One region of the Streptomyces arenae genome, then DNA from elsewhere that is predicted to be linked to it. Evidence: riboswitches for the same ligand, from Rfam matches in the RefSeq annotation. Region 1 holds a riboswitch; each other region holds the start of a gene.
What was found. Region 1 has a riboswitch for S-adenosylmethionine ahead of MB828_RS35150 (amino acid ABC transporter permease). Riboswitches for the same ligand answer to the same signal wherever they lie in the genome.

Region 1 (7,732 bases):
CCGCTGGTGGCCAGGTCCTTGATGACGGAGAGGACCTCCCCGACGAGTTCGGGGTCGAGCGCGGAGGTGGGCTCGTCGAAGAGGATGACGCCGGGGCGCAGGGCGAGGGCGCGGGCGATGGCGACGCGCTGCTGCTGTCCGCCGGAGAGCTGCCGCGGGTAGGCGCCGACGCGTTCGCCGAGGCCGACGCGTTCGAGGAGCTCCTTGGCCAGTGCCTGGGCCTCGGGCTTGGTCAGTTTGCCGGTGGCGACGGGGGCGGCGGCCACGTTGTCCAGCACGGTCAGGTGCGGGAAGAGGTTGAAGTTCTGGAAGACGAAGCCGATCCGGCTGCGCTGGGCCAGGATGGCGCGTTCGCTCAGCTCCTTGAGTCTCTCGCCCTGCCGTTTCACGCCGATCAGTTCGTCGTTGACGCTGACGTAACCGATCTCGGGCTTCTCCAGGTGGTTGATGACCCTGAGGAGCGTGGACTTGCCGGAGCCGGACGGGCCGAGGATGACGGTGACCTCGCCGGGGCGGATGGTCAGGTCGACGCCGTCGAGGACCCGGTGGGCGCCGTACCACTTGTGGACGTCGTGGATCTCCAGGGCGGCGGGTGCCGTCTCCAGGGTGTCGGTGATGCTCATACGGCGGCCTCCCGGCGGACGCGGGCGCGCAGGTCGGTGAGGCCGGCCCGCAGTTTCTGCCAGGGGGTCGGCGGCAGCGAGCGGGTGGCGCCCCGGGCGTAGTACCGCTCGACGTAGAACTGGATCACGGAGACGACGCTGGTGAGGATCAGGTACCAGACGGTGACCACCAGCAGCAGCGGCACGATGTCGCCGGGGTAGGTGGAGCCCATGCTCTGCGCGGTGCCGAAGAGGTCGAGCAGCGAGACGTAGAAGACCAGCGAGGTGCTCTTGATGAGACCGATGAGCTGGTTGACGTAGTTCGGGATGATCGACCTGAGCGCCTGCGGGAAGACGATCCTCCGGAACTGGTAGCCCTTGGGCAGTCCGAGCGCGGCGGCCGCCTCGTGCTGGCCCTGGTCCACGGAGAGGATGCCGCCGCGGACCACCTCGGCCGCGTAGGCCGCCTCGTTGAGGCTCAGGCCGACGACGGCGATCACCATGTCGGTGGCGAGCTTCGACTCGTCGAAGGAGAAGAAGGCCGGCCCGAAGGGGACGCCGACGCTCAACGTCTTGTACAGGGCGCTGAAGTTGTAGAGGAAGAGCAGGACGACGATGAGCGGTATGGAGCGCAGCGCCCAGACGTAGGTCCAGCTGACCGCACGCAGCACCGGGCTCTTCGAGAGCCGGGCCAGCGCGAGCAGGACGCCGCCTATGAGTCCCAACACCGCGCTGTAGGCGGTGACTTCGAGGGTGATGACCAGCCCGTCGAGGATGGTCGGCCGCAGGAACCAGTAGCCCCAGCGGTCCCACTGGTAGAAGGGGTTGGTCACCAGTCCGTGCGCGAACTGGGCGACCAGGACCAGGACTACGGCGGTGGCTATCCAGCGCCCTGGCCTGCGCAGCGGCTGAACGCGCTGGGCGGCGAGGGGCTTTGGGGGTTCGTCGGCGGCGGACGGCGCCTCGGGGGCGAGGGTGGCGCCTGGGGGTTCACTCATGGCGGGCTCCGGCGGAGTCGGACACCTCGGGTCCCGCGGCCGGGCACGCGGCACCGTGCCGTGTTCGGGCACGGCACGGGGCGCGGGGGCGCGGGGGACACGGAGGCTGGGCGGGCGGCGTCACACCGGACGGCCGGTGCTTTCGTCAGGAACGCTGAGGCGCGATGCTGCGGGTGCGGGGCGGGAAAGCCTGGTCAGACCCGACAGCGGGCACAGCCCGGTGCGGTACACGCGCTACACAGGGCGCTGTTGACACGGAGCAGGTCGACGGCACGGTCGGCGACGAGCGGACTCGGGTACGGCTGTACGCAGCCCGCGGCGCGGCGCGGGGCCGTGCTGGAAGCTGCGTACATGTCCGTCACCTGTCACTTGGTGGCCCGCTGGGCCGCGCGCTTACCGAACGTCGTCATTCGGTCGGGTCGTCACCTGGGGCACCCCACCGCGGTGCGAGGGTTGCCGGTCAGCAAGCCAGGGCTTGATGCTGACGCTCTTGACCGTTCTGGTCCGTAAGTTAGGCAGCCGCCCGAAGAAATGTCAACGCCTGTCCAGTTGGCGGAACAGTTGAATCGGCTCTCACCTGCGGGAAGCGTCCGCGGCATGTCCGGCCCAGTCCAGGATCTGGACGGCCGCGCCGGCGGCTTCCAGGCCCTGGCAACGGCCGTGGTGGCGGCGGGCGATGCCGTCGAGGTCGAGGTGGATGCCGAAGGCCGGGTGCGCGGCAAGCCGCCGGGCGTAGGCCCACAGCACCGGGTGGTCGGCGACGCGGTGCACGGCGGAGGCGTCCAGGTGGTTGCGGTGCACGGTGTCGAGTTGCACCAGGGTCACCCACAACTCGACGTCGGCAGCGGTCAGTCGACCGTCGACCAGGAACTCGACGCCGGTGAGCCGGTGCTCCAGTTCGCCCAGCGCGGCGAGCAGGGTCTCCAGCGCCCGTGGGTCGCCGCCCTCCCGGCCGGCACGCTGCGCGGCCTGTTCGATGTCCTCGGCGCACAGTCGCTCGACCGCCTCGATCTCGGCCTCGGCACCGCACGGGTACAGGCGCGTGACGCCGTCGCCGAAGTGCCGGTCGAGGTCGCGCAGGATGTCCCGGCCGTGAGTGGAGACGATCCGGCCCGACCAGTCGTCGCTGAGCACCGGTGCGAGGGCCGGTCCCGAGTAGCGGTGGGCGCTGGCCTCGTACAGCGGGCGCAGTGCCGTGTGGCTGCCGTCGGGGTGGTCCGGGACGGCGGGCAGGAAGGTCACCGGACAACAGTCGTCGAGGGCGAGCAGGCTGTGGCCGACGGCGATGCGGAGGCCGTCGGGACAGGCCGTGGCGAGGTGGAGCCGGTAGCGGCCCGGCACGGCGTAGTGACCGCTGCGCGCGTCCCGTCCGATGCGGCCGCGGAAGGCGGGCGCGGTGCGGACGGACGGAAGGGCGGCGAGTGGAGTGATGGACATGCGTCTCCCCGGGTACGGGCGCGTGGACGTACGCGCGGCGGAAGCGTTCGTCGGTGGGCGGGCGCCGGCCCGGGCGACGGTGCGCGGGCGGCGGCGAAGCGCGGGCGGTCGTGCCCGGCGGCGGGGCGCGGGCGGTCGTACCGGGCGGCGGGGCGCGGGCGGTCGTACCGGGCGGCGAGGCGCGGGCGGTCAACCCGTACGGCTGATGGCGCTGCACACCCGCAGCAGGTCGATGTGCAGCCGGGAGGTGAGCAGCGGGGACCTGAACAGGGAAGCCGGCCAGGGCGTACGGCACTCTCGGCGCTCCGTGCCGGTGACCGCGCGCAGCCGATCCATCTTTCCCTACCTTTTCTATAGGATTCCCAACTGGAGTGTCGATCCGGCTCCGCCCGGCGTCAAGAGGGCGTCCACGCCTGGGACACCGGCTTCGCCCCGCCGGCGGTGGTGCACGGCTCCCCCGCGTCCCCGGCGCTCACCCGAACGGCACGCGCGGGTGGTCGGCGGCCGGAACGGATGGTGGCGTGGAAGGACGTACCCGCGTTCCCCGCGAGGGCGCAGCGGCGCCTTCCGTGGAGGGACGTACCGCGTTCCCGAGGAGGCAGCCGCCATGACCCGTCCGTCCCGACCCGCGCGTGTGGTCGCCGCGGCCCTGGCGGCGGGGGCCCTGCTCGCCACCGCCGCCTGTTCGGGCGGGAGCGACGGCTCCGGAGCCGCGGCCGTCTCGCCCGCCGCCGAGCGCTCCCCCGCGTCCCCGTCGCCGACCCCCGCCCTCACCGGGGCGGGCGCGCAGGCGGCGCTGATCACGCCGGCCGACGTCGAGGACAACTGGCAGCTGGCCACGGACGCCGCGACCTGGCGCAACACCATGCTGGTCGGCAAGGTCGACGTGGCCGCGTTCCTCACCGCCAAGGCCGACGCGGCCGACTGCCAGCGGCTGCTCGACGGCCTGTACTCCGACAGTCTGCTCGGCCGCGCCTCGGGCGCCTCCGCGCTGCGCGGCTTCACCTCGGACACCGCCCGGATGCTGTACCAGGTCGGCGACTACGGTTCGGACAGCCTCAACTCCACGCTGACCTGGCTGAAGAGTCTGCCGGAGAAGTGCAACCAGTTCACGGCCACCGGCAAGAACGGCGACAAGCGCACGATCCAGGTCGTCTCGGCGCAGGTCCCGGACGTGGGCGACGGCCGGGCGGCCCTGACGGTGACCGTGCAGGGCACCAGCGAGGGGCAGCCCGTCACCTACGTCACCGATGTCGCGGTGCTGCGGATCGGCGCGTCCGGGGCGGCCGTCACCAACGGCGCCCTGGACGCCGTCGACCACGACAGCACCACGCTGGCGGTACAGAACGGCGCCCAGCGCCTCAAGGACGTGCTCGCCGGCAAGACCCCGGCCCCGATGCCGAGCCAGTTCGACTAGCGCCCAGCGCCGCCGGCCTCAGGACCGCCGGTCCAGAGCCGCCGGTCGAGGGCTCACCGTTCGGCCGCTCAGGGCTGGCCGGCGGTGTTGTTCGCCCAGACGGCGACATGGCCGGGCGCGTAGACGACCAGGTTCCGGTCGTCCTGGAGTTCCAGGTCCGAGCCCGGACGGCGGGCGGTGCCGGACGCCCAGACCGGGCGGTTGCCGGGCGCGACCACCACCAGGTTGCCGTCGTTCTGCATGAACAGCACGGAGTACGGGTCGTGGGTGCCGCTCTGCCAGACGACGCGGCCGCGCGGGATGGTCTCGACCAGGTTGCCGTCCTGCTGCATCACGAGGACGTTGAGCCCGTTCGGACTGACGAGCCGGTCCCCCGGGTTGAGGCGCCCGCCGGGCAGCAGCCGGCCCCGGTACTGGGTGGCCGCGGACGGTTCGAGGCGGTGGACGGCCGTCGCGCCGCCGGCCCGCGCTGCTGTGGCCTGCGCGGCTGCTGCGGCGGGAAGTAAGGACGAGCCCAGTGCGGCGGCGAACACCGCGGTGAACGTGATGACACGGCGAAGGTATGGCACATTCCCCCCTTGGCTTCCGGCCCGTTGCCGAGGGCCGACCCGGGTAAGCATCCTCTTCCCCCGACGGCCCGGACAGGCGGCGGCCACCGCGCCCGGGCGCACGGCATGGCGTGCGCGCCAGGCCGCGGTGCGCCGCCACGGGCCCGCGCCCCCGAAAGCCTGTCGGAACTCCTGCCAGGTGTCGTCCGGGGCCCAGTTCGCGCCGCACACGGGAATGGTGCCGTCCTCGGTGGCCGCCACGATGTACCGCTGCCCGACCGTGCGGTCGACCCGGTCGGGGGTGTCCAGGACTACTACTCAGGCGACGGCCCGTCACGGCTGAAGTTGGAGAGGTTCATCCGCCACCACCTGGTCTTCAACGCCGCCGGCGTCCCGGAGTCGGTCATCGACGAGCGCTACCGGGCCAGCATCGACCCCGAGGTGGTCGCCGCTCCGCCCCTGAGGCGTCCGGCCGGACCGGGCGCACTGCGCGCCCTGTGGCGGACCGACTTCACCCGCGACCCGCGGCTGCGGCGGCTGCCCGTGCCCACCCTCGTGCTGTGGGGCGCCGAGGACCGGGTCAACCGCCCGTCCGGCGCACGCCTGTTGGCCGACCGCATGCCCGACTGCGACCTCTACCTGGTGGCGAACACCGGGCACTGGGTGCAGTTCGAACGGGCCGGCCTGTTCAACCGCCTCTGCGCGGACTTCCTGGCGGGCCGCCGATGACCGGGGACGACGGGCAGGCCGCCCGGTCCGTCTTCGGCGCCGTCCACCTCGGCCACCTCGTCATCGAGACCGACCGCCTCGCCGACTGGCGGCGCTTCGGCACCGACGCCATCGGCATGCACCACGACGCGCTCTCCCGCGACCTGATGCGCTTCCGCCTCGACGACCGGGAGTGCCGTTTCCTGCTGCGGCGCGGTCCGGCCGAAGACGTCGTGGCCACCGGCTGGCACGTCGACGACCACACCGCCTTCGAGCGCATCGAGGCCCGCGTCCGCGCCCACGGTGTGCCCCTGGTCACCGGTACCGAGGAGGAGGCGGCCCTGCGCGGCGTCGAACGCCTGGTGCGGTTCCCCGGGCCCAAAGGCATCACGCAGGAGCTCTGCACCACCCCGACGAGGTCCGCCGAGCCGCTGCGCATGCTCGCCTCCGGTTTCGTCACCGGAGCTGCCGGCCTGGGCCACATCGCCCTGACCTCCACCGGGCCGTCGCGGATCCGGGGGTACTTCGACACGCTCCTCGACGCCCGCCTGACCGACGTCATCGAGGAGACCATCAGCGGCGTCCGGCTCAGGATCCGCTTCCTGCGCGTCAACGAACGCCACCACTCCATCGCGGTGGCCAACGTCCGCGGCCTGCCGGTCGACCCGGTCCGCACCCGCGTCCAGCACCTCAACGTCCAGGCCGCCACCCTCGACGACGTCGCCCGCAGCTACCAGCGCGTCCACGAACTCGGCTTCGACATGGCGCTGTCCGTCGGCCGGCACACCAACGACCGCGAACTGTCGTACTACGCCCGCACCCCCTCCGGCTTCGAATGGGAGGTCGGCTGGAACCCCCTCGTCATCGACGAGACCACCTGGGAGCCCAGCACCCACCAGGGCATCAGCGTCTGGGGGCACCTCCCGGTCGGCCGGACCATCGTGGACAAGCTCGCCCAGTTCCGCCTCGGCGCCCGCTCCCTGACCCGCCCGGAGAACACCGTGCCCGCCCTCGGCGGCGCCGGCATCGCCGACGGCCAAAACGGCCGAGGGCCGGTTCAGGATGTCTCCTGAACCGGCCCTCGGCCTGCGACTGTCTCCAGTCGGGACGACAGGATTTGAACCTGCGACCCCTTGACCCCCAGTCAAGTGCGCTACCAAGCTGCGCCACGTCCCGCTGCGGAGTCACGCGGGAGGTTCCGCGTGATCACGCAGGTCAACACTACCGCACACGTACGGGTGCTGCCGCCGTCCGTTCCGGGACCGGGCCGGTGATCCGGCCGGTGCGGCGGACCGGGACGAGGAGTGCGGCTCCGGCCGCCGTCAGGCAGAACAGGGTCAGCAGGGCCCAGGCGTGGGTGTACCCGGAGGCGTACGGCAGTCCGGAGGACTGGAGCCGGCCGGTGACCAGGACGCTGGTGAGCGCGGCGCCGATGGAGCCGCCGATGGTGCGGATGTTGGCGTTCATGCCGGTCGCGGCGCCGGTCTGCTCGGGCGGGACGCTGCCGACGATGAGGTTGGCCATGGAGGCGAAGGCCAGCCCGATACCGAGGCCGAAGAGCCCCGCGACGACACCGATCTGCCACCGCTCGTCATGCCAGAGGGTGAGGAACCCGCAGGCCAGCGCGCCCAGCGCGGCACCCGTGGTGAGCTGCGCCTTGGCGCCGACGCGGGGTTCGAGACGGCCGCCGACGACGCCGGAGAGGAACATGGCGATCAGCATCGGCAGCAGGAGCAGACCGGACTCGGTGACGGTGGCACCGAAGCCGTAGCCGGCCGTGCCCGGGGTCTGGACGAAGCCGGGCAGGAAGGACCAGATCGCGTACATGCCCGCGCCGAACAGCAGGGCCGCCGCGTTGGTGGTCCGGACGGCCGGCAGCCGCATCACACGCAGGTCGATGAGCGGGGTCGCGGACCGGGACTCGGTCAGCAGCCAGACCGCGAACAGCACCACGGCCGTGCCGAACAGGCCGAGCACCCTGGCCGAGCCCCAGCCCCACTGGCCGGCCTGGCTGAGCGGCAG
Region 2 (7,732 bases), on a different contig from region 1:
CCGGGACCACGCTGCGCGAGCACCTCGGCCTGCGCGAGCCCCTCACCCACCGGTCCGCACCCGAGCGGCAGGCCGGCTGACCGCTGCCGCGCCGGCCCCTGTCCGACACCCGCCCGACACCCCAGGGAGAACCATGACCACCGAGGCCACCACGACGGACCTGGAAGCCTTCACCGAGGACTGGCTGGACTGGCAACGCGCCCAGGAGGCCCGCCTCGCCGACCCGCACGGGTTCCTCGCCATCACGAGCCTGCACTTCCTCGACGAACGGCCGCAGCGTTTCCCCGACGCGCCGGGTGCCTGGCGCACCGGTCCGGACGGGGTGGTCGTCGCCCTCGACGAGGGTGAGGAACTGGTCGTCGACGGCACACCGGTGCACGGCGAACACAACTTCGGGGTCCTCCCGGAGCGCGGGGGCGTCGACGCGGTCTGGAAGGACGCCGTGATCGAGGTCGCCAAGCGCGGCGGCAACGACATCGTGCGCCCCCGGCATCCGGACGCGCCGCTGCGCACCGCCTTCACCGGCACCCCCGCCTACGACCCCGACCCGCGCTGGGCCGTGACGGGCCGTTACGTCCCCTTCGAGCAGCCGCGGCCGACCACGGTGGGCGCCGCCGTCGAGGGCCTGGAGCACGTGTACGACGCTCCGGGCCGGGTCGAGTTCGAACTCGACGGGCGTCCGCTGTCCCTCACCGCCTTCCCGGGGCATGGGGAGGGCCGGCTGATCCTGCTCTTCACCGACGCCACCTCCGGGGTCACCACCTACGCGGCCAACCGCGTCCTGGCCCTCGACCCACCCGCCGCCGACGGCACGGTCCGGCTGGACTTCAACCGCGCGGCGAACCTGCCCTGCGCCTACACGGACCTGGCCACCTGCCCGTTGCCGCCGGCCGAGAACCGGCTGCCGGTGGCGGTCGAGGCCGGTCAGACGCTGCCCCGGGAACGCGGCGGTTCCTGAGCCGCCGCACGAACCGAGGTGACGGGCGCCCGGCGGAACCCGCCGGGCGAGCCGGGGTGACGGTCAGTCATGGGGTGTTCCGCCGGTGGAGGGTTCACGGGTGGGTTCCCGGGCGGCCGTGCGGGACGGAGCGGGGTTCGGCCGGGCGACGGCCGGTGCCGTCACCGCGGCGGGCGTGGGCGTCGCGTGCGCCAGCCACCAGGCCACCGCCGCGGCCACGAGGACCGCGACGGCCGCGCCGCCGGCGAGACCCCAGCGCACCCCCACGTGCTGGGAGATCCAGCCGACGGCCGGGGCCCCGACCGGGCTGCCGCCCATCGAGATCACCGTGTACACGGCCATCACCCGGCCGCGCATGGCGTCGCTGACCTCCGACTGGACGAACGCGCTGACGGCGGTGTTCAGCGTCATCAGCGTGAATCCGACGGGCAGCAGCAGGACGAGGAACGCGGGGTACGACGGCATGAGCGCGGCCAGTGCCTCGAACCCGCCGAACAGCAGCGCCCCGACGACGACCGTCCGTACCCGGGGCGAGATCCCGCGGGTCGCGGCCATCGTGCCGGCGACGGTACCGACGGCGAGCGCCGTGTTCATGAAGCCCAGGCCGCGCGAGCCGACGTCGAAGACGCGCCCGGCGAACAGGGTCAGCGTGGTCGGGAAGTTCACCGCGAAGGTCGCGGTGAGCCCGAACACGGTGAACACGCCGACGAGTTCGGGACGGGCGGCCACATACCGCAGCCCCGCCGCTCCCGCCCCCGTCCACGGCGGCCGGTCAGGACCCGGCGCCGTGCCCTGCCGCGGCCGGATCGACAGCAGTCCCGCGAGTACGACGGTGAAGGACGCCGCGTTGAGGGCGAACACCCAGCCGGTGCCGATCGCCCCGATGAGCACACCGGCGATCGCCGGGCCGACCAGCCGGGCGGCGTTGAGGGAGAGGATGTTCAGGCCCGCCGCCTTGGGGATCAGCGGCCGTCCGACCAGTTCCGTGACGAAGGACAGGCGCGCCGGGTTCTCCACCGTGAACACGCAGCCCAGGGCGAAGGACAGGACGTACAGCAGCCACAGCGGGGCGTGGCCGGACAGCACCATCCCCGTCAGCAGCAGCGCCTGCGCCGCGTACAGCGCCTGCGTCCACAGCAGCAGGGTCCGGCGGTCGTGGCGGTCGGCCAGCACCCCGCCCCACAGGCCGAACAGCAGCACCGGGGCGAACTGGAGGCCCGCCACCCAGCCGAGCGCGGTCCCGCTGTGGGTGCGGGTGAGGACGAACCAGTCCAGCGCCACCCCCTGCATGGCGCTGCCGGTGTTCGACACCAGTCCCGTGCTCCAGTAGATCCGGTAGTCACGGACCCGCAGCGCGGCGAACACCCCTGACGGGACAGTGCTGTTGAAGGCCATTGCGGCTCTCTCTGACGGATTTCCCGCCAACCGGGGCGGGGGCGAAGGCGGTTCGCGGACGCACGGGGGCGCCCCGTCGGGCGCGGGCGTCGGGCGTGCGGGGGCCGTGAGCGGCCGGGGTGGGGAGTTCAGCTACAGGTCTGGTCGAACTGGTCGGCGCGGCGGCCCGTCCAGAACGGGTCGAGGAGCACGGTGCGTGCCTGACCTGCGGTCTCCATGGCCGGATCAAAGCACACGGAACAAGGTGCGTCCACCATGCGTCCCGGTACCTGAGACGCTGTGGCGTTTCGAACCGGGCGTCCGGTCACGGCATTGACGTACGACAAGACCGCTCCGTAGCATCGCGTCCGGCATTGAGTGTCAGCGTCAAGCCCTGGCTCGCTGACCGGCAACCCTCCCACGCGGTGGGGTGCTCCAGGTGAAAGCCCGGCGGGGTCACCGAGGATCCCGCAAGCGCGTGGCCCCGGTGGCGGGGCCGGAGAAGGGAGGGACCGGTATGCACGAACTTCATGCGGCGGTGGCCTCCTGTGCCGGTGCCATGGCGTTCTCCAGGCTCTCCCGTCGGCGCCACATCGATCTCAAGCGTTCGACCAGCTGTCTCTGTCGTACGACTCGCCGTCACTGACGAGCCCGCCCCTGGTCGGCCGGCCACATCCGGCGTCGACCCCCGCGTGCCCGGACCGCCGTCAGGCGCCGGCCGTCCTCGCTCGCCCGTGACGCTCCCCCGCCGTTGCCCGCCACCGTCTCCGGTGGCATCTCCCTGACCACCGTCTGATCAGCGCTTCCCCGTCGCCGGTGCCGACCGGCCGGGTCGCACGTCCATGCCCGCCGTGCCGCGTTCCCGACGCCCGGCACCCGGTGCCTGGGTGACACGAGTAGGAGAAAGCCCTCCGTGACCGCACTTCCGGTATCCAGATCATCCCGTTGGGCGCCGCTGGCCGCCCTGCTGACCACCAGTGTGCTGCTGACCGCCTGCGGTTCGGGCGACACCGGTTCCGGCGGCGGCAGCAGCCGGCCGAAGTCCGGCGGCACCCTGACCTTCGCGGTGGGTTCCGACGCCGGCTGCGTGGATCCGCAGCAGGTCGGCAGCAACGACACCATCTACTCGGTCCGGCAGATCGTGGACTCCCTGACCGACCAGGACCCCAAGACCGGCAAGATCGTGCCGTGGCTGGCGAAGAGCTGGGACATCAACTCCGACGCCACCCAGTTCACGTTCCACCTGCGCTCGGGCGTCACCTTCAGCGACGGCTCGAAGCTGACCGCGCAGGTGGTGAAGGACAACTTCGACGCGGTGCCGAAGCTGGGCGCCCTGGGCACCCTCGCCGAGGGCTACCTCAGCGGGGTCAAGAGCACCGTCGCGGTCGACCCGCTCACCGTGAAGGTGACCTTCGCGCAGCCCAACGCCCAGTTCCTGCAGGCGACTTCGACGCACTCGCTGGGCATCGAGTCCGCGGCGAGCGTGCGGAAGACCCCGCAGCAGAAGTGCAGTGACGGGATCGTCGGGTCCGGGCCGTTCGTGCTGAAGGGCTACGTACAGAACCAGTCGGTCACCCTGGCCAAGCGCACCGGGTACGCCTGGGGTTCCAGCCTGTGGGCCAAGAAGGGCGAGGCCTACCTGGACAAGCTGGTGTTCAAGGTGGTGCCCGAGGCGGGCGTGCGCGCCGGAAGTCTCCAGTCCGGGCAGGTCGACGCGATCAGCAGCGTCGGCAAGGCCAACGAGGCCGCGCTCAAGGGCGGTCAGGTCACTCTCGCCCGCCGGGCCAACCCCGGTGTGGTGTTCGGCCTGGGCCTCAACAACGCACGGCCGGTGCTGAAGGACGCGAGGGTACGCCAGGCGATCGAGGTCGCCGTCGACCGCGAGCAGATCGCCGGCACCGTCTTCCCGACCGGCACCCGGCCGGCCGGCAGCGTCCTGGCGCACACCACACCGGACTACACCGACCTCTCCGCGGACCTGTCCACCGACCCGTCCAAGGCGAAGTCCCTGCTGGACCAAGCCGGTTGGAAGGCGGGCGGCGACGGCATCCGCACCAAGGGCGGCAAGAAGCTGAGCCTCACCATCACCTGGTTCCCCAACTCGGCCACCAACCAGCCCGCGCTGGAACTCGTCCAGCAGCAGCTGAAGGCCGTGGGGATCGACGTGGTGCTCAAGCAGCTCCCGGTCACCCAGTTCGCGACCACGCTCCAGGCCGGTGACTTCGACGTCGTGTGGGGCAACGTGACCCGGTCCGACCCGGACATCCTGCGCAGCTCGTTCTCCACCCAGCTGGCCAACTTCTACCACCTGCCCGCCAGTTCGCTGGACACCGCGCTGTCCCAGCAGGCCGCGACGACCGACACCGCCAAGCGCGCGAAGCTGGTCGCCGAGGCGCAGCGGCTGATCGTCCGCAACGCGTACTACGTGCCCGTGGTGGAGTTGCAGACCCAGCTGGGCGTGTCGACGAAGGTGCACGACCTCGACTTCGACTCGGGCAGCCGCGTGCAGTTGCACGACACCTGGATCGGCTAGCCGTGCGGCGCTATGTGATCAAGAGGCTGGCGCAGGCGGTCGGGGTGCTGTGGGCGGCCTACACGGTGTCGTTCCTGGTGCTGGACTTCCTGCCCGGTGACCCGGTCACCGCGATGGCCGGTGCCGGGATGGACTCGGGACAGGTCGACCCGGCCCAACTCGCCGCACTGCGGCACGAGTACGGCTTCGACAAACCGGTGCTCGTGCAGTACGCGGAGTATCTCGGGCGGGCGGTGCGCGGGGACTTCGGCGACGCCGTCGCCAGCGGCCGCCCGGTCACCTCCGTCATCGGCGACGCGCTGCCGGGGACGCTCCAGCTGACGGGGGCGGCGCTGCTGCTCGCGGTGGTGCTCGGCGGCGGACTCGCGGTGGTGGCGACGTACACCTCGCAGCGGTGGCTGCGGCAGCTGTTGCTGTCGCTGCCCCCGCTGGGGGTGTCGGTCCCCACGTTCTGGGTGGGGCTCCTGCTGGTCGAGGCGTTCTCGTTCCGGCTGCACTGGTTCCCGGCGTTCGGCAACGACGGGCTGCGCGGTCTGGTGCTGCCGGCCCTGACGCTGGCCGTCCCGACCGGGGCGCAGGTCGCCCAGGTGCTGGCCAAGAGCCTGCTCACCGCGCTGGACCAGGCCTATGTGGAGACCGCGCGGGCCAAGGGCGCCGGGCGGGGGCGGGTTCATCTGCGGCACGCGCTGCGCAACGCGTCGCTGCCCGCGCTGACGGTCGTCGGCCTGCTGGTGGGTCAGCTGATCGCCGGTTCGGTGGTCGTGGAGACGGTGTTCTCCCGGGACGGCCTGGGGCGGGTGACCGCCGCCGCCGTGACCGCCCAGGACATTCCGCTGGTCCAGGGGGTGGTGGTGTTCGGCGCGCTGATCTTCGTGGCGACGAACCTGGTCGTCGACCTCGTCTACCCGCTGCTGGACCCGCGGATCGTGGTGACCCCGGACAGGAGGGCGAGCTTCGCATGAGTCAGAGCGTTGTCGACGGCACGGCCGGCGCGGCCGACGCGGCCGAGGCCGCCCTCGGTCTCGCCCGGCCGGTGACGGCGGGGCCCGCGCCCGGGCCGGGACGCCGGGCCGACGTGCGGCGGGTACTGCGGTTCCTGGTGCGCCGTCCCGGGCTGCTGGTGTCGGTGGCGGTCCTGGTGCTGGTGGTGCTGGCCGCGTTCTGGCCGGACCTGTTCACCTCGCAGGACCCGTTGAAGGGCGTGCCCACCGAGAACTTCCGCGGCCCGGGCGGCGGTCACTGGTTCGGCACCGACGAACTCGGCCGGGACGTGTTCTCCCGGGTGGTGCACGGCGCCCAGCTGTCCCTGAAGGCCACGCTGATCGCGGTCCTGGTGGCCTTCGTGGTCGGCGGACTGCTGGGTGTGGTCGCCGGGTTCGTGGGCCGGTGGGTGGACGACGTGCTGATGCGCTTCGTCGACGTGCTCCTGTCCATTCCGGCGCTGTTCCTGTCCCTGGCCCTGGTCACCGCGCTCGGCTACGGCACGGTGAAGGTGGCGGTCGCGGTCGGTATCGCCAGCGTGGCCTCGTTCGCCCGGGTGGCGCGCGCCGAGGTGCTGCGGGTGCGGCAGGCGGTGTTCGTGGAGGCGTCCCGCTCGTGCGGGGCCCGCTGGTACTCGGTGCTGGGCCGGCACGTCCTGCCGAACGCGGCCGGCCCGGTGATCGTGCTGGCCACCCTGGACTTCGGCTCCTCGATCCTGGCCGTGTCGGCACTCAGCTTCCTCGGCTACGGCGCGCCGCCGCCGGCCCCCGAGTGGGGCACGTTGATCTCCGACGGCCGCAACTACCTCGCCAACGCCTGGTGGCTGACCGCGCTGCCCGGTCTGGCGATCGCCGCGACGGTCCTGGCCACGAACCGGATCGCGCGGGCGCTGGACGGCGAATGGTCCCGGCAGCGATGACCGACGCACACGAGAACGGCGACGACGTGACCACACCCCTGCTGAGCATCCGCGGCCTGTCCGTGTCGTACCGCACCCGGGGCGGCACGGTACCGGCCGTGCGCGGTGTGGACCTGGACGTATGGCCCGGTCAGGTGACCGCGGTGGTCGGCGAGTCCGGTTCCGGCAAGAGCACCACCGCGCATGCCGTCATCCGGCTGCTGGCCGGGAACGGCGCCATCGACGCGGGCACGATCGGCTTCGGCCGGCACGATCTCGCCACACTGTCGGAGGCGGAGCTGCGGACCGTGCGCGGGGCCCGGATCGGGCTGGTCCCGCAGGATCCCTCGGTGTCGCTCAACCCGGTCAAGCGGATCGGCGAGCAGGTCGCCGAGGTGCTGCGGATCCACGGCAGGGCGACCCGGCGGTCGGCGGCGGCCGAGGCGGTCGCGGTGCTGGACCGGGCCGGGCTGCCGGACGCGGCGGTCCGCGCCCGGCAGTACCCGCACGAGCTCTCCGGCGGCATGCGGCAGCGGGTGCTGATCGCCATCGCCATCGCGGCCGGGCCCGAGCTGATCATCGCCGACGAGCCGACCAGCGCGCTCGACGTCACCGTGCAGCGCGTCATCCTGGACCATCTCCAGCACCTCGTGGAGGAGTCGGGCACCGCGATCCTGCTGGTGACCCATGATCTCGGGGTGGCCGCCGACCGGTCGCAGCGGCTGGTGGTCATGGAGCAGGGCCGGGTGGTGGAGGCGGGCGAGACCCGGTCCGTGCTCGCCGACCCGCAGCACGAGTACACCCGGCGGCTGCTCGCCAGCGCACCCAGCGCGACCTCGGCCGTCCCACGCACCCGAGCGGCGTCCACGGCCGTGGACGCGGTGCCGGGTGCGGTTCCCGGAGCAGCCGCCGGGCCGGACACGCGTCCGGTTCCCGGCGCGGACGCGGTCGCGGTCACGCGCGTGGTCCCCGGTGCGGTTCCGGGCCC
Region 3 (7,732 bases), on a different contig from region 1:
TACGAGTACACGAGCCTGGTCAAGGAGGACGGCATCTCGCTCTCCTCCGACCCGTACGGTTCGGTGTTCTACCTGACCACCGGGTTCCACGGCATGCACGTGACGGGCGGCCTCATCGCCTTCCTGTTCGTCCTGGGGCGCACCTACGCGGCGAAGAGGTTCACGCACGAGCAGGCGACCGCGGCCATCGTCGTGTCCTACTACTGGCACTTCGTCGATGTCGTCTGGATCGGCCTCTTCGCCACGATCTACCTGATCAAGTAGCCGGGGCCGGCTCCACGCGCCGTAGAAGCGCACATTCCAGAAGCATCGACGCAGAAGATCCTGACACCGGGGTAATCCGTGAAAAAGCTCTCCGCACGACGACGCCATCCGCTGGCGGCGGTCGTCGTCCTACTCCTCGCGCTGGTGGGCACTGGGGGGGCCTACGCCTTTCTCGCACCCGCGGGCAAGGCTCAGGCCGATGAGACCTCCCAGTCCCTGACGATCGAGGAGGGCCAGAAGCTCTACTCGGTCGGCTGCGCCAGCTGCCACGGCACCAAGGGTCAGGGCTCGTCCGACGGCCCCAGCCTGGTGGGCGTGGGCGCCGCGGCCGTCGACTTCCAGGTCGCAACCGGCCGCATGCCGGCCGCCACCTCGCAGGGCCCGCAGGTCGTCAAGAAGAAGAACATCTACACCCAGGCACAGATCGACCAGCTCGCGGCGTACATCGCCTCGCTGGGCGCCGGTCCCGAGGTCCCCACCTCGGAGCAGTACGGCGCGGACGGTGCCGACATCGCCAAGGGTGGTGAGCTCTTCCGCACCAACTGCGCGCAGTGCCACAACTTCGTGGGCGCCGGTGGCGCGCTGACGAAGGGCAAGTTCGCCCCGAACCTCGAGGGCGTAGCCCCGAAGCACATCTACGAGGCCATGCAGACGGGCCCGCAGAACATGCCGTCCTTCCCCGACACCACGCTGACGGAGAAGAACAAGAAGGACATCATCGCGTACATCGACGCGGTCAACAGCCCCAACACGGAGAACCCCGGCGGTCTCAACCTGGGCGGCCTCGGGCCGGTCAGTGAGGGTCTGTTCGCGTGGATCTTCGGTCTCGGTGCCCTGATCGCGGTCGCCGTCTGGGTCGCCGCTCGGACCGCAAAGGCCAAGAAGTCATGAGTAGCCAAGACATTCCAGAAGAGAACCTGCCCGCTGAGCAGGGCCACGCGCACGGCGCCGTGGACGTCGCGGACGAGAGGGACCCGTTCACGGACCCCGGTCTGCCGCCCCACGAGCACCGGATCCAGGACATCGACGAGCGGGCCGCCAAGCGGTCCGAGCGCGTCGTCGCCCTGCTGTTCACGATCTCGATGCTGGCCACCGTCGGCTTCATCGCGTCGTACGTGACGATCCCGCACGACAAGTCGATCTTCGTCTTCCCGCTCGGTCACATCAGCGCGCTGAACTTCGCGCTGGGCATGACCCTCGGTACGGCGCTGTTCTGCATCGGCGCGGGCGCGGTCCACTGGGCCCGCACCCTGATGTCCGACGTGGAGGTCGCCGACGAGCGGCACGCCATCTCGGCCGAGCCCGAGGTCAAGGCCAAGGTCCTGGCCGACTTCAAGCAGGGCGCCAAGGAGTCGGCGATCGGCCGGCGCAAGCTGATCCGCAACACGATGTTCGGCGCGCTGACCCTGGTCCCGCTCTCCGGCGTCGTGCTGCTGCGCGACCTCGGCCCGCTGCCCGGCACCTCGCTGCGGCACACGGCGTGGTCGAAGGGCAAGCTGCTCGTCAACATGAACACCAACGAGCCGCTGCGTCCCTCCGACGTCGCCGTCGGTTCGCTGACCTTCGCCAAGCCCGAGGGCGTCGAGGAAGACCAGGAGGACTTCCAGAACGTCATGGCGAAGGCGGCCCTGATGATCATCCGGCTGCAGCCGGACAACATCAAGGACAAGCGCGAGCTCGAGTGGTCGCACGAGGGCATCGTCGCCTACTCGAAGATCTGCACCCACGTCGGTTGCCCGATCTCGCTGTACGAGCAGCAGACCCACCACGTGCTCTGCCCGTGCCACCAGTCCACCTTCGACCTCTCCGACGGTGCCCGAGTGATCTTCGGCCCGGCCGGTCACGCCCTGCCGCAGCTGCGCATCGGTGTGAGCGAGGAGGGCTACCTCCAGGCGCTCGGCGACTTCGAGGAGCCCGTCGGTCCTGCATTCTGGGAGCGCGGATGAGCACTTCAGAAACCTCAGAGTCCCGCGCGCGCGGGAAGGCACCGGCCGGCGAGCGTGTCGCCGACTGGGCCGACGGACGGCTCGGGATCTACTCCCTCGCCAAGTCCAACATGCGCAAGATCTTCCCCGACCACTGGTCGTTCATGTTGGGCGAAGTGTGCATGTACAGCTTCATCATCATCATCCTGACGGGTGTGTACCTGACGCTGTTCTTCCACCCGTCGATGAACGAGGTGGCGTACCACGGCAGCTACGTCCCGCTCCAGGGCCAGCTGATGTCCGAGGCGTTCAACTCGACCCTGCACATCTCCTTCGACGTGCGCGGTGGCCTGCTCATCCGGCAGATCCACCACTGGGCCGCGCTGATCTTCCTCGCCGGCATGTTCGTGCACATGATGCGCGTGTTCTTCACCGGCGCGTTCCGCAAGCCGCGTGAGATCAACTGGCTGTTCGGCTTCCTGCTGTTCGTCCTCGGCATGTTCACCGGCTTCACCGGTTACTCGCTCCCGGACGACCTGCTCTCCGGCACCGGTGTCCGCTTCACCGAGGGCGCGATCCTGTCGATGCCGATCGTCGGCTCGTACATCTCGTTCTTCCTCTTCGGCGGCGAGTTCCCCGGCCACGACTTCGTCGCCCGGTTCTACTCGATCCACATCCTGCTGCTGCCGGGCATCATGCTCGGGCTGATGGTGGGCCACCTGATCCTGGTCTTCTACCACAAGCACACGCAGTTCGCGGGTCCCGGAAAGACCAACAACAACGTCGTCGGCATGCCGCTGCTGCCGGTCTACATGGCCAAGGCCGGAGGCTTCTTCTTCCTGGTCTTCGGTGTCATCGCGGCCATCGCGGCGACCACCCAGATCAACCCGATCTGGGCCATGGGCCCCTACCGTCCGGACCAGGTGTCCACCGGCGCCCAGCCCGACTGGTACATGGGCTTCGCCGAGGGTCTGATCCGCTACATGCCGGGCTGGGAGATCAACTTCTGGGGCCACACCCTGGTCCTGGGCGTCTTCATCCCGCTGGTCCTGTTCGGTGTCGTCCTCGCGGCGATCGCGGTCTACCCGTTCATCGAGTCCTGGGTCACCGGCGACAAGAGCGAGCACCACATCCTGGACCGCCCGCGCAACGCCCCGACCCGCACCGGTTTCGGTGTCGCCTGGGTGACCGTCTACATGGTCGGCCTGATCGGTGGTGGCAACGACCTGATCGCCACCCACTTCCACCTGTCGATCAACGACGTCACCTGGTTCGTCCGGATCTTCTTCTTCGCCGGACCCGTGATCGCGTTCATCGTCACCAAGCGGATCTGCCTCGGCCTCCAGCGCCGGGACAAGGAGAAGGTGCTGCACGGTCGCGAGACCGGCATCATCAAGCGGCTCCCGCACGGTGAGTTCATCGAGGTCCACGAGCCGCTCTCGCAGGAGCAGCTGCACACCCTCACGGCCCACCACCAGTACGAGCCGGCCCAGGTCGGCCCGGCGGTCGACGAGAACGGTGTCGAGCGCAAGATCAAGGGGTCCGAGAAGCTCCGCGCCAAGCTGAGCAACGCCTACTACGGCGAGGACAACCAGATCCCGAAGCCGACCGTCGAGGAGTACAAGGAGATCACGAGCGGCCACGGCCACCACTGATCGACGGCGTCGCCACGCCAGGGTCGAAGGGCCCCCGTCCGGTGTACGGACGGGGGCCCTTCGCGGTGCGCTGGGCTGGATAGGGTGAGCACTGAAACGGGTTTTCCGCCGGTACGACACTCAGGAGCGGCCTTATGAGCGCTGTGACCCCCGCTGGAGGCGACACCGCGGCGGGCCGTTCCTGGCCCGGGGTACTGAACGCGCTGCTGTACGGACAGGACCAGAGTGCCGACGCCACGGCCTGGGCGATGGACCAGATCATGCGCGGCCAGGCCACCGACGCCCAGATCGCCGGCTTCGTGGTCGCGCTCCGGGCCAAGGGTGAGACGGTCGACGAGATCAACGGGCTCGTCCGCACGATGTACGAGCACGCCAACGTCATCGAGGTGCCGGGCCGCACGGTCGACATCGTCGGGACCGGCGGTGACGGCGCCAAGACGGTGAACATCTCCACGATGTCCGCCCTGGTGGTGGCGGGCACGGGCGCGAAGGTCGTCAAGCACGGCAACCGGGCGGCCTCCTCCGCCTCCGGGGCGTCGGACGTCCTGGAGAAGCTCGGCGTCAACCTCGACCTGACCCCGCAGCGGGTCGCCGAGGTCGCCGAGGAGGCGGGCATCACCTTCTGCTTCGCCGTCAAGTTCCACCCGGCGCTGCGGTACGCGGGCGCCGCCCGCGGTCAGCTGGGCATCCGCACGGTGTTCAACATCCTCGGCCCGCTCACCAACCCGGCCAGGGTCCGCGCCCAGGCGGTCGGCGTCGCGGACCCCCGTATGGCCCCCGTCGTCGCGGGCGTCTTCGCGGAGCGCGGGAACTCCTCCCTGGTCTTCCGCGGTGACGACGGCCTCGACGAGCTGACGACGACCGCCACGTCCCGGGTCTGGACCGTCCGCGACGGCAAGGTCACCGAGGACACCTTCGACCCGCGGGACGTCGGCATCGACCTGGTCCCGGTGGAGGCCCTGCGGGGCGGCGACCCGTCGTACAACGCGGAGGTCGCCCGCCGGCTCCTGGACGGCGAGACGGGCCCGGTACGGGACGCGGTGCTGCTCAACTCGGCGGCGGCCCTGGTGGCCCTGGACCCGGGCCCTGGCACGCTGGCCGAGCAGCTCCGGGCGGGCATGGCCCGGGCCGCGGAGTCGATCGACTCGGGCGCGGCCAAGCGGGCGCTGGAGCGCTGGGCGGCGGCGACGAACAAGTAGGGGCGGCGTTGCCAGGGGGCTGAGGCGCGGTACGACACCGCCGGACCGCGCCGTCGTGGCTGATCGCCGTTGCGGCGGAGACAATCCTGGGCGTCAGCGCTCTTTCTCTCCGCCGCGACGGCGCGCAACCAGGCACCGCCTTTCCGGCGGTGCCGAACTGTCCTCGCCTCCGTCCCGTCATCCGGACAGGAGTTGCGCGTCGGCGATCAGTTCACCTACGTTTCTTTCCAGGTCATGAGTGACAGTCATGAGGCCCCGGCCGACTGTCCGGCAACCCTCCGTCCGTGGCGGGGTGCCCCGGGTGAAGACCAGGCCGTGGGCAGCGAGGTCTACGGCAAGCGCGGACCCCTCGCGATCCAGGGGTCCTGGTCGTCGAGGAGTCTTCCGTGAGCAAGCGAATGCGATAGGGCCGCAGAGCCCCGCCTCCGCATCCCCCTTTTTTCCTGCCGTTGCCCGAGCGCGTCCGCTCGCACGGCGGATTTCACCTGCGTTCACGGGAGTTCACCCATGTCTGTCTCCACCGTTGCCGCCGCCCAGTCCGTTTGTGCCCCCCTGCCCGTTCTGGGGCGGGATGTCACCGTCCCGCTCGTCACCGGCGGCGAGGTCGGCTACGCGGCCCTCGACTACGCGGCCAGCGCCCCCGCCCTGCAGCGGGTCTGGGACGACGTGGCCGCGTACGCCCCGTACTACGGCAGCGTCCACCGCGGCGCCGGCTACCTCTCCCAGCTGTCCACGGACCTCTTCGAGAGCGCCCGGAAGACCGTCGCCGAGTTCCTCGACTGCCGCCCCGACGACCAGCTGGTCTTCACCCGCTCGACCACGGACTCCCTGAACCTCCTGGCCCGCGCCCTCCCCGCCGACTGCCAGGTGTTCGTCTTCGAGACCGAGCACCACGCCTCCCTGCTGCCCTGGCAGGACGCCCGGGTCAGCTACCTCGACGCCCCCCGCACCCCGCAGCAGGCCGTGGCCACCCTGGAGCGGGCCCTCGCCGACCGCGACCCGTACGGCCCGGCCTTGGTCTGCGTCACCGGCGCCTCGAACGTCACGGGCGAGCTGTGGCCGGTGCGCGAGCTGGCCGCCGCCGCCCACGCGCACGGCGCCCGGATCGTCCTGGACGCCGCCCAGCTGGCTCCGCACCACCCGGTCTCCGTCCGTGACCTCGACGTCGACTGGGTCGCCTTCTCCGGCCACAAGCTGTACGCCCCCTTCGGCTCCGGCGTCCTCGCCGGCCGCGCCGACTGGCTCGTGGCCGCCGAGCCGTACCTCGCGGGCGGCGGCGCCAGCCGCAAGGTCACCCGGCGCGAGGACGGGGGAGTGGCCGTGGAGTGGCACGAGAGCGCCGCACGGCACGAGGCCGGGTCGCCCAACGTGATCGGCGCCTACTCCATCGCCTCCGCCTGCAAGGCGCTGACCGAGGCGGGCTGGGACACCCTGGTCGCCCGTGAGGAGCACCTGATCGCCGAGGTCCGCGCGGGCCTCGCCGAGGTCCCCGAGGTCAGGGTCCTCTCCCTGTTCGGCGACGACGCCCCGCGCGTCGGCGTGATCTCCTTCGTGGTCGAGGGCTGGAACAGCTCCCACTTCGCCGCGGCCCTCTCCGCCGAGTACGGCATCGGCGTCCGCGACGGCCTCTTCTGCGCCCACCCGCTGGTCAGGACCCTGCTCGGCTCCGACCCGCAGAGCCAGGGCGAGTGCGGGGCGCCCGAGGCGGCACCGGGCGAGAAGTCCCTCAACGCCATCCGGGTGAGCTTCGGCGCGGGCACCCCGGACGAGCACGTGGAGCGCTTCGTGACGGCGGTACGGGAGCTGGTCACGAACGGCGCCAAGTGGTCGTACCGCACGGAGGACGGCCGCTGCGTTCCGGCGGTGAGCTGACCTACCCGTTGGGGGCGCGGGGAACTGCGCGACCAGCCACGACGCACCCGCAGAGGACCAAGCTGCCGGCCGGTGGGGGCTTGTCGCGCAGTTCCCCGCGCCCCTACGGGGCGCTTCCGTACCCGGCGTCCGGAAGAAGGCGTCGCTAGCTGTCCAGGCCGATCGCGAACGCCGCCTCCAGGTCGTGCTGCGAGTACGTGCGGAACGCGACGTGCGTGTCGGTGGCCTCCACGCCCTGGATCTTGCTGATCCGGCCGGGGATGACCTCGGCCAGGTCCTCGTGCTGCTGCACCCGGACCATGGCGATCAGGTCGTACGTGCCGGTGACGGAGAAGACCTCGCTGACGCTCTCCAGCGCGGCGATCTGTTCCGCGATCTCGGGGATCCGGTCCACGCTGGTCTTGATGAGGACGATCGCGGTGATCACGGCTGGTTCTCTCCCTCGGGTGCCGGAGCCGGTGCGGTCCTCACTCTAGTCGTACGGCCATATCTCACCCACGCGTAGCCGAATCCGAGTCCGAAGCCGACCAGGTGGGCGAGGTAGGCCACGCCGGGGCCCGAGGGCGCCTGGTCCAGGGCCACCCACTGCAGCGCGACCCAGAACGGCAGCACCACCCACGCCGGGAACCGCAGCGGCAGGAAGAAGAGGAAGGGCAGGAGACTGGTCACGCGGGCGCTGGGGAACAGGTAGAGGAACGCTCCGAGAACCGCCGAGATCGCCCCGGACGCGCCGACCAGCGACTGCTGGGAGGTGGCGTTGGCGGCCGCGTAGCCGAGCAGGGCGAGATAGCCGCAGCCCAGGTAGAAGAGGGTGAAC
Region 4 (7,732 bases), on a different contig from region 1:
CGTACCCCTTCTCCGCGTTGAACCACTTGACGGTGCCCTGAGCCATGCCTAACTCCCCTATTACTGGCCCTTGCACAGATCCACACTTCGCGGATCCGGGTCAGACCTCACCCCCCATTGGTTGGGGGCGTGCGCCGGAACGCGTCGACCGCGGCTGAATGTATCTGTCCAACTGCCGTCTGCAACAGGTCAATCGGACGAGAATTCTGGGCGGGAAGGGTCCGGAATGTAGCGAGAATTCGGCCGAATTCAGGGCAAGTCGGGCCCCATAAAAGCCACAAAAGCCGCATACGACCCACACACTTTGGCTACTTCTTGGCGGGCTCGCGGTATCGAATAACAGGGCCCGTGACCCGGAGATCCGGACCGTGTTCCCCAACTGTACCGCGCTCAACCACACAGAATTGCCCCCTCCGCTTCTCTCGCGGAGGGGGCAATCGATTGAACAATGGGTGATGGCTGTTACCGAAGGTAATGTTCGGTCATTCGGCCATCACGTCAGGCGGCCGGGGCGCTCAGCCGCCGGCGACGGCCGGGATGATCGAGACGCCGGCGCCGTCCGGGGTGGCCGTCTCCAGGCCCTGCTCGAAACGCACGTCGTCGTCATTGACGTACACGTTGACGAAGCGGCGCAGCTTGCCCTGGTCGTCGAGGACGCGGGCGGCGATTCCGGTGTGGCTGTTCTCCAGGTCGGCGATGACCTCGCCGAGGTTCGCGCCCTCGGCGGTGACCTCGGCCTTGCCGCCGGTGTAGGTGCGCAGGATGGTCGGGATGCGGACGGTGACGCTCACGTGTGAACCTCCGGTAGCTGTGTGGCGCCCCTTCAGGGGCGCGGGACCGAGTCGATGTGCGGCTGCCGCCGCGCGGGCGCGACCAGCCCCCACCGGCCCGCGGAACGACGACTGCCTACTGGGTCAGCCCAGCCTCACGGAACGACTCGAGAGTGGGCCGGATGGTCGCCGTCAGACCGGTCCCCGCGACCGCGTCCAGCGTCTTCAGTCCGTCACCCGTGTTGAGTACGACGACCGACTTCGACGGGTCGATGAGCCCGTTCTCGATGAGCTTCCTGGTGACTCCGACGGTCACCCCGCCGGCGGTCTCCGCGAAGATGCCCTCGGTCCGCGCGAGCAGCTTGATCGCGTCGACGATCTGCTCGTCGTCGACGTCCTCCACGGCGCCGCCGGTACGCCGGGCGATGTCGAGGACGTACGGACCGTCGGCCGGGTTGCCGATCGCCAGCGACTTGGCGATGGTGTCCGGCTTCTGCGGCCGGACCACGTCGTGACCCGCCTTGTACGCGGTCGACACCGGGGAGCAGCCCTCGGCCTGCGCACCGAAGATCTTGTACGGCTTGTCCTCGACGAGCCCGAGCTTGATCAGCTCCTGGAGCCCCTTGTCGATCTTCGTGAGCTGCGAGCCGGAGGCGATCGGGACCACCAGCTGGTCCGGGAGCCGCCAGCCCAGCTGCTCGCAGATCTCGTACGCGAGCGTCTTGGAGCCCTCGGCGTAGTACGGCCGCAGGTTGACGTTGACGAAGCCCCAGCCCTCGCCGGCCGGGTCGCCGATCAGCTCGGAGCAGAACCGGTTCACGTCGTCGTAGTTGCCCTCGATGCCGACGAGCTCGCCGCCGTAGATCGCGGCCATCACGACCTTGCCCTGCTCCAGGTCGTGCGGGATGAACACGCAGGAACGGAAGCCGGCCCGGGCGGCCGCGGCACCCACCGCGCCGGCCAGGTTGCCGGTGGAGGAGCAGGAGAGCGTGGTGTAGCCGAAGGCGCGGGCGGCCTCGACGGCCTGGGCGACGACCCGGTCCTTGAAGGAGTGCGTCGGGTTGCCGGAGTCGTCCTTCACGTACAGCCCGCCGGTGACCCCCAGCTCCTTGGCCAGGTTGTCGGCCTGCACCAGCTTGGTCCAGCCGGGGTTGATGTTCGGCTTGGTCGTCACGTCCGCCGGGACGGGCAGCAGCGGCGCGTAGCGCCAGATGTTCGCGGGTCCCGACTCGATCCGCTTCCGCAGCTCCTCGGCGTCGTAGGCCGAGAAGTCATACGCGATCTCGAGCGGGCCGAAACACTCCTCGCAGGCGAAGACCGGGCCGAGCGGCACCCGGTGCCCGCACTCGCGGCAGGACAGCGCCGTGGCGGGGCCGAGGTCTACGGTCTTCGGGGAATCGGTTGCAACAGTCTGCGCAGCCATGTGAGGCGAGGCCCTTTCTCCTCATCTTCCTCACGACGCATCTCGCCGTGAGACGGATTTGGCACCTTCCCTAGCCGGGAGCCTCGCTGAGAGCACGAGTACCGACTGGAGGGTTGCCGGGGCTTCATCGGGCCGTTTCCCTCTGCCCCTCTGGATGAGCTGTATTCGGTTGTCAACGGGCGGTGGCCCCAGGACATGCGATGGTCACCGGCGTTGTTCAAGACTGTAACCGAAGGCCAGGACAGTTGAGATAGTCGTCCGTACCGCGAGATGGATCACACCTCGCAGTGTGATCGTGACAGTGAGGAGCCGCTGACTGTGCTGGAAGAAGTCGAGCGCTGGCTGGCCACCCGCTCCTGGTCCGTGAACGACCGCCCGCTGCACCGGATACTCGCCGCCAAGCAGCGCACCGGTCAGTCCGTCTCCGTCGTGCTGCCCGCGCTCGACGAGGAGGAGACGGTCGGCGACATCGTCGCCGTCATCCGCCACGACCTGATGCGGCAGGTGCCGCTCGTCGACGAGATCGTGGTCGTCGACTCCGGGTCCACCGACCGTACGGCGGAGGTGGCCGCCGCGGCGGGCGCGCGGGTCGTCCACCGTGACTCGATCCTGCCGCGCATCCCCGCGGTCCCCGGCAAGGGCGAGGTCCTCTGGCGCTCCCTCCTGGTCACCACCGGGGACATCGTCTGCTTCGTCGACGCGGACCTCAGGGACTTCTCCTCCGACTTCGTCACCGGGATCGTCGGCCCGCTGCTGACCGACCCCGGCGTGGACCTGGTCAAGGCGATGTACGACCGCCCGCTGGCCGGCGCGGCCGGGCAGGGCGGCCGGGTCACGGAGCTGATGGCCCGCCCGCTGCTGAACATGCACTGGCCGCAGCTGGCCGGGTTCGTGCAGCCGCTCGGCGGCGAGTACGCGGCCCGCCGCGGCCTGCTGGAACAGCTGCCCTTCCCGGTCGGCTACGGCGTGGAGCTGGGCATGCTGGTGGACGCCCTGCACCTGGTCGGCCTGGACGCCCTCGCCCAGGTGGACGTGGGGGTCCGCAAGCACCGCCACCAGGACGGCCAGGCGCTCGGCCGGATGTCCGCCGCGATCTACCGCACGGCCCAGCTGCGGCTGGCCCGCGGCCACCTGGTCCGCCCGGCCCTGACCCAGTTCGAGCGGGGGGAGAACGGCTTCGAACCGCGCACGTACTCCGTGGACACGGAGGAGCGGCCGCCGATGGTGGAGATCGCGGAGTACGCCGAGCGCCGGGTGGCGTGACCTCGTATACCTTCCGGGCGTCGGGCACAGCCGTACGTTTGAGCGTTTACGGGCCGGGCTAGGTTCAGGCGTATGGCTTCTCCCCTTGCTTCCACCGGCGGTGCCGAAGTACTGGTCGCGTCGAACCGCGGCCCGGTCTCGTACGAGGTGCGCCCTGACGACCCGGCCGGCGCGCTGCACGTCAAACGGGGCGGCGGCGGGCTGGTCTCCGGGCTGTCGGCGATCGGGCCGGACGCGAACGCGGTGTGGGTGTGCGCCGCGCTGGGCGACGGCGACCGCGAGGCGGTCCGCCGGGCCGCGGGCGGCCGGCTGCCGGCGGCGGACACCGGGGGCCAGCAGGTCCGGATGCTCGACATCGACGCGGACGTGTTCTCGGACGCGTACAACGGCGTCGCCAACTCGGTGCTGTGGTTCGTCCACCACATGCTCTACCAGACCCCGCTGGAGCCCGTCTTCGACGCGGAGTTCCGGCGCCAGTGGGCGTCGTACCAGGCCTACAACCGCGCGTTCGCCGAGGCGCTGGCCGAGGAGGCGGGCGAGGGGGCGGTGGTGGTCATCCAGGACTACCACCTGGCGCTCGCGCCCCGGATGCTGCGGCAGCTGCGCCCCGACCTGCGGATCGGCCACTTCTCCCACACTCCCTGGGCGCCGCCGGACTACTTCCGGCTGCTGCCCGACGACATCGCCGCGGAGCTGCTGAGCGGGATCCTCGGCGCCGACCACGCGGCGTTCCTGACGCGGCGCTGGGCGGACGCGTTCGTCGACTGCTGTCACGCGGTGCTGGGCCCGGGGATCCCCTCCTCGGACACCCGGATCGGGGTGCACGGGCTGGGGGCCGACGCGGACTTCCTGCGCAAGCGGGCGCACGAACCCGACGTGGCCGAGCGGATGCGGGCGCTGCGCGAGGAGATCGGCGGCGCGGATCGCCGGACCGTCGTGCGCGTCGACCGGACCGAGCTGTCGAAGAACATCGTGCGGGGGCTGCTGGCCTACCGGCAGCTGCTCGACGACCACCCCGAGTGGCGGGAGCGGGTGGTGCACGTCGCGTTCGCGTACCCCTCGCGGCAGGACCTCGCCGTGTACCGGGAGTACACGGCCGAGGTGCAGCGGGTCGCCGACGAGATCAACTCGGCGTACGGCACGGCGGGCTGGACGCCGGTGGTGCTGCACGTCAAGGACGACTTCGCTCGGTCGCTCGCGGCGTACCGGCTGGCCGACGTGGCACTGGTGAACCCGATCCGGGACGGCATGAACCTGGTCGCGAAGGAGATCCCGGTGGTGTCGGACGAGGGGTGCGCGCTGGTGCTCTCGCGGGAGGCGGGGGCGTACGAGGAGCTGGGCGAGGACGCGGTGGTGGTGAACCCGTACGACATCGGGGGGACGGCGGAGGCGCTGGCGCGGGCGCTGGCCATGCCGGCGGGGGAACGGGCGGAGCGGTGCAAACGCCTGTCGGCGGCTGCGACCGCGTTGCCTCCCGCGGCTTGGTTCCTGGAGCAGTTGGGTGCGTTGAGGGGGTAGGTCGTCGGGTGCGGGACGGTGGGGGCTGGTCGCGCAGTTCCCCGCGCCCCTTAAGGGGCGCTGCCCCTTAAGGGGCGCTCTGGTGAGCCAGGTTCTTCAGGAGGCGTACGACTCCCTCCGGGCCGTTGACCACCAGGTCGGCTCGGTCGGCGAGGTCGGTGACCTCCTCGCTGCCGCTGCACACCAGGAGGCCCGGGACGCCCTCCTCGCGCAGTTTCTCGACCGCGGCGAAGGCCGGGATGTCGCCCAGGTCGTCGCCCGCGTAGAGGACCGCGCCCGCGCCGATCTCCCTCGCGAACTCGCGGAGTGCCACACCCTTGTCCATGCCCGGGGGGCGGAGCTCCAGGACCAGGCGGCCCGGTTCCACGATCAGGCCGTGCCGGGTGGCCAGGTCGGTCAGGGGGGCGCGGAGGGCGTCGAAGGTGGCCTGGGGGTCGTCGGCCCGGCGGGTGTGGACGGCCACCGCGAAGCCCTTCTCCTCGATCCAGGTGCCGTGCGCGGCGCCGACGCGGTCGAGCAGGGCGGGGAGTTCGGCGCGGACGGCCGCGATGCCGGGGTGCGGCGGCGGTGCGGTGAGCCGGCCGGTGGCCGCGTCCCAGCGTTCGGCGCCGTAGTGGCCGAGGACGACCAGGTGCTCCAGGCCGGGGACCTCGGCGAACCCGCCGTGGCGGACGGCCACCTCGGCCGGGCGGCCGGTGATCACGGCGACGGCGGCCACCTCGGGCGCGAGGGCGGCGAGGGCCGGTACGGCGTCCGGGTGGGCCCGCGCCTGCTCGGGGTCGGCGACGATCGGCGCGAGCGTCCCGTCGAAGTCGAGCCCGACGAGGGCGGAGCGGGGCCGCGCGAGGAGGGCGGCGAGCCCGTCGCGGCCGGCGGGGGTGCGTGGCGTCGGGAGGGGTTCCGTGGCGTGGGGGTCCGTGCTGTGGTTGCCCATACGGCTGACAGTATCCGAGCGCCCTGGTTTCAAGCGTCCCGAAGATCCCCTGCGACCCTCACCGCTCCGCGCGCCGCGCCTCCCGCACCCTCCGCAGCCGGTTCACCGTCACCGGGTCGTGGGCCAGCGCCCGCTCGTCGTCCAGCAGCGCGTTGAGGAGCTGGTAGTAGCGCACGGGCGCCAGGTCCAGCTCCTCCCGTATGGCCCGTTCCTTCGCGCCGGGGCTCGGAAAGCCCCGGCGTTCCAGAGCGAGGATCGTCAGCTCGCGTGCGCCCAGTTCTTGCCGGTCCATGCCGAGAACCGTACGCGTTCAGCCGGTCGCCGCCGCCGTACGGCTGTCCGCGAGGGCCGCCTCGGCCTGGATCGCCGTGAGCACGCTGGTCGGGTTGCCGGACGGGCTGACCGCCGTACCGATCTGCTTCTTGAGGTCGGCGCTGACGGCCGCCCAGGACGTCTTGCCCGCCGGGTACAGCTGGGACGTCGGCAGCTCCTCCAGGAAGGGGCGCAGTTGCTTGTCCTCGGCCCGGCCGGAGTCGGTCATCGTCTGGGACGCGGAGGTGGTGACGGGCAGCAGGCCGTACTCACGGGAGAAGTCGAGGACGTTCTTCTCGCTGTAGACGTAGTTCAGGAAGTCGCCGACCTGCTCGGCGTGGCCGTTCTGCTTGAACGCCGCCATCCAGTCGGTGACTCCCATGGACGCGGTGCTGGTGCTCTGGCCGCCGCGGGCCGGCATCGGGACCGCGCCGAACTTCACGCCCTTCTTCTCGGCCTGCTTGATCAGCGTGGGGTGCCCGTTGAGCATGCCGACCTGGCCGTCGGCGAACGCGGCGAACGCGGTGGCGCGGTTCAGCTTGCCGGGGGCGGTCGGGCCGGTCAGGCCCTTGCCGACCAGGTCGTCCTTGAGCCAGGTGAGGGTGTCGATGTTCTGCGAGGAGTCGATCGTGTAGGTGCCGGTGTCGTCGGTGTAGCCGCTGCCGCCGCTGAGCAGCCACTGCATGGTCTCCGCCTGGGCCTCCTCGGGGCCGAGCGGCAGCGCGTACGGGTACTTCACGCCGTGCGCCTTGAGCGCCTCGGCGTCGGCCGCCAGCTCCTTCCAGGTGCTGGGCGGGGTGATGCCGGCGTCGGCGAAGAGGGTCTTGTTGTAGAAGAGGACGCGCGTGGACGCGGCGAACGGTATGCCGTACTGCGCGTGGTTCCACTGGCCCGCCTCGGCGAGCTGGGACGGGAAGTCGGCCTGCACGGGGATGGAGAGCAGATCACCGGCCTCGTACAGTTTGCCGGCCGCCGCGTAGTCGGCGTACGAGCCGATCTGCGCCAGGTCGGGTGCGTCGTCGGCGGCGACCATGTCCTTGACCTTGCGGTCGACGTCGTTCCACGAGTAGACGGTGACGTCGATCTTCACCCCGGAGTGCTGGGCCTCGTACGCCTTGGCCAGCTTGTCCCAGTACTTCTGGGAGCTGTTGGCGGCGGAGTCTCCGTAGTCTGCGGCGACGAGTCTGAGGGTGACGTCCGATGATCCGGTCGTCCCACAGCCACCGAGGACCGCCGTCATGCCCAGAGTGGACACCACCGCGATCATTCCTGCCTTACGCCGCCGCACCCGCACTACCTCGATCTAACTGTGTCGCCGTTCAACATGTGGACACATAAGGTCTACACCACGCAAGTGGACTAGACCTCTTGAGGGTCCACGGGCCACACTGTTCCCGTGAGACATGTCATCGCCCTGGACGTGGGCGGCACCGGAATGAAGGCCGCGCTCGTCGGCCCGGACGGCGAGCTGCTTCACCAGGACCGCCGGGCGACCGGCCGCGACCGCGGCCC

Region 2: another riboswitch for S-adenosylmethionine. It lies ahead of MB828_RS46635 (putative leader peptide); the one in region 1 lies ahead of MB828_RS35150 (amino acid ABC transporter permease).
Region 3: another riboswitch for S-adenosylmethionine. It lies ahead of MB828_RS46565 (aminotransferase class V-fold PLP-dependent enzyme); the one in region 1 lies ahead of MB828_RS35150 (amino acid ABC transporter permease).
Region 4: another riboswitch for S-adenosylmethionine. It lies ahead of thrC (threonine synthase); the one in region 1 lies ahead of MB828_RS35150 (amino acid ABC transporter permease).

What each region holds. Positions count from the first base shown of each region.
Region 1 covers NZ_JAKQYH010000072.1:219,764-227,495, forward strand. Annotated here, with positions in the region: gene MB828_RS35145 (amino acid ABC transporter ATP-binding protein) at 1-623, opposite strand, end outside; gene MB828_RS35150 (amino acid ABC transporter permease) at 620-1,600, opposite strand; SAM riboswitch class IV at 1,985-2,096, opposite strand; gene MB828_RS35155 (glutathione S-transferase C-terminal domain-containing protein) at 2,174-3,037, opposite strand; gene MB828_RS35160 (hypothetical protein) at 3,227-3,373, opposite strand; gene MB828_RS35165 (hypothetical protein) at 3,645-4,454, shown strand; gene MB828_RS35170 (hypothetical protein) at 4,523-5,023, opposite strand; partial or broken gene MB828_RS35175 (alpha/beta fold hydrolase) at 5,312-5,731, shown strand; gene MB828_RS35180 (VOC family protein) at 5,728-6,783, shown strand; tRNA gene MB828_RS35185 (tRNA-Pro) at 6,813-6,886, opposite strand; gene MB828_RS35190 (MFS transporter) at 6,932-7,732, opposite strand, start outside.
Region 2 covers NZ_JAKQYH010000010.1:268,451-276,182, reverse strand. Annotated here, with positions in the region: gene MB828_RS06085 (NtaA/DmoA family FMN-dependent monooxygenase) at 1-80, shown strand, start outside; gene MB828_RS06080 (DUF1684 domain-containing protein) at 134-958, shown strand; gene MB828_RS06075 (MFS transporter) at 1,022-2,353, opposite strand; SAM riboswitch class IV at 2,703-2,815, shown strand; gene MB828_RS46635 (putative leader peptide) at 2,850-2,978, shown strand; gene MB828_RS06070 (ABC transporter substrate-binding protein) at 3,246-4,865, shown strand; gene MB828_RS06065 (ABC transporter permease) at 4,868-5,827, shown strand; gene MB828_RS06060 (ABC transporter permease) at 5,824-6,765, shown strand; gene MB828_RS06055 (dipeptide ABC transporter ATP-binding protein) at 6,762-7,732, shown strand, end outside.
Region 3 covers NZ_JAKQYH010000097.1:273,799-281,530, reverse strand. Annotated here, with positions in the region: gene ctaE (aa3-type cytochrome oxidase subunit III) at 1-264, shown strand, start outside; gene qcrC (cytochrome bc1 complex diheme cytochrome c subunit) at 343-1,155, shown strand; gene qcrA (cytochrome bc1 complex Rieske iron-sulfur subunit) at 1,152-2,210, shown strand; gene qcrB (cytochrome bc1 complex cytochrome b subunit) at 2,207-3,844, shown strand; gene trpD (anthranilate phosphoribosyltransferase) at 3,979-5,043, shown strand; SAM riboswitch class IV at 5,274-5,390, shown strand; gene MB828_RS46565 (aminotransferase class V-fold PLP-dependent enzyme) at 5,551-6,915, shown strand; gene MB828_RS46560 (Lrp/AsnC family transcriptional regulator) at 7,061-7,342, opposite strand; gene MB828_RS46555 (rhomboid family intramembrane serine protease) at 7,339-7,732, opposite strand, start outside.
Region 4 covers NZ_JAKQYH010000090.1:158,471-166,202, reverse strand. Annotated here, with positions in the region: gene MB828_RS42830 (cold-shock protein) at 1-46, opposite strand, end outside; gene MB828_RS42825 (MoaD/ThiS family protein) at 516-791, opposite strand; gene thrC (threonine synthase) at 907-2,193, opposite strand; SAM riboswitch class I at 2,212-2,354, opposite strand; gene MB828_RS42815 (glucosyl-3-phosphoglycerate synthase) at 2,512-3,456, shown strand; gene MB828_RS42810 (alpha,alpha-trehalose-phosphate synthase (UDP-forming)) at 3,529-4,974, shown strand; gene otsB (trehalose-phosphatase) at 5,042-5,908, opposite strand; gene MB828_RS42800 (DUF3263 domain-containing protein) at 5,967-6,200, opposite strand; gene MB828_RS42795 (ABC transporter substrate-binding protein) at 6,219-7,487, opposite strand; gene MB828_RS42790 (ROK family protein) at 7,617-7,732, shown strand, end outside.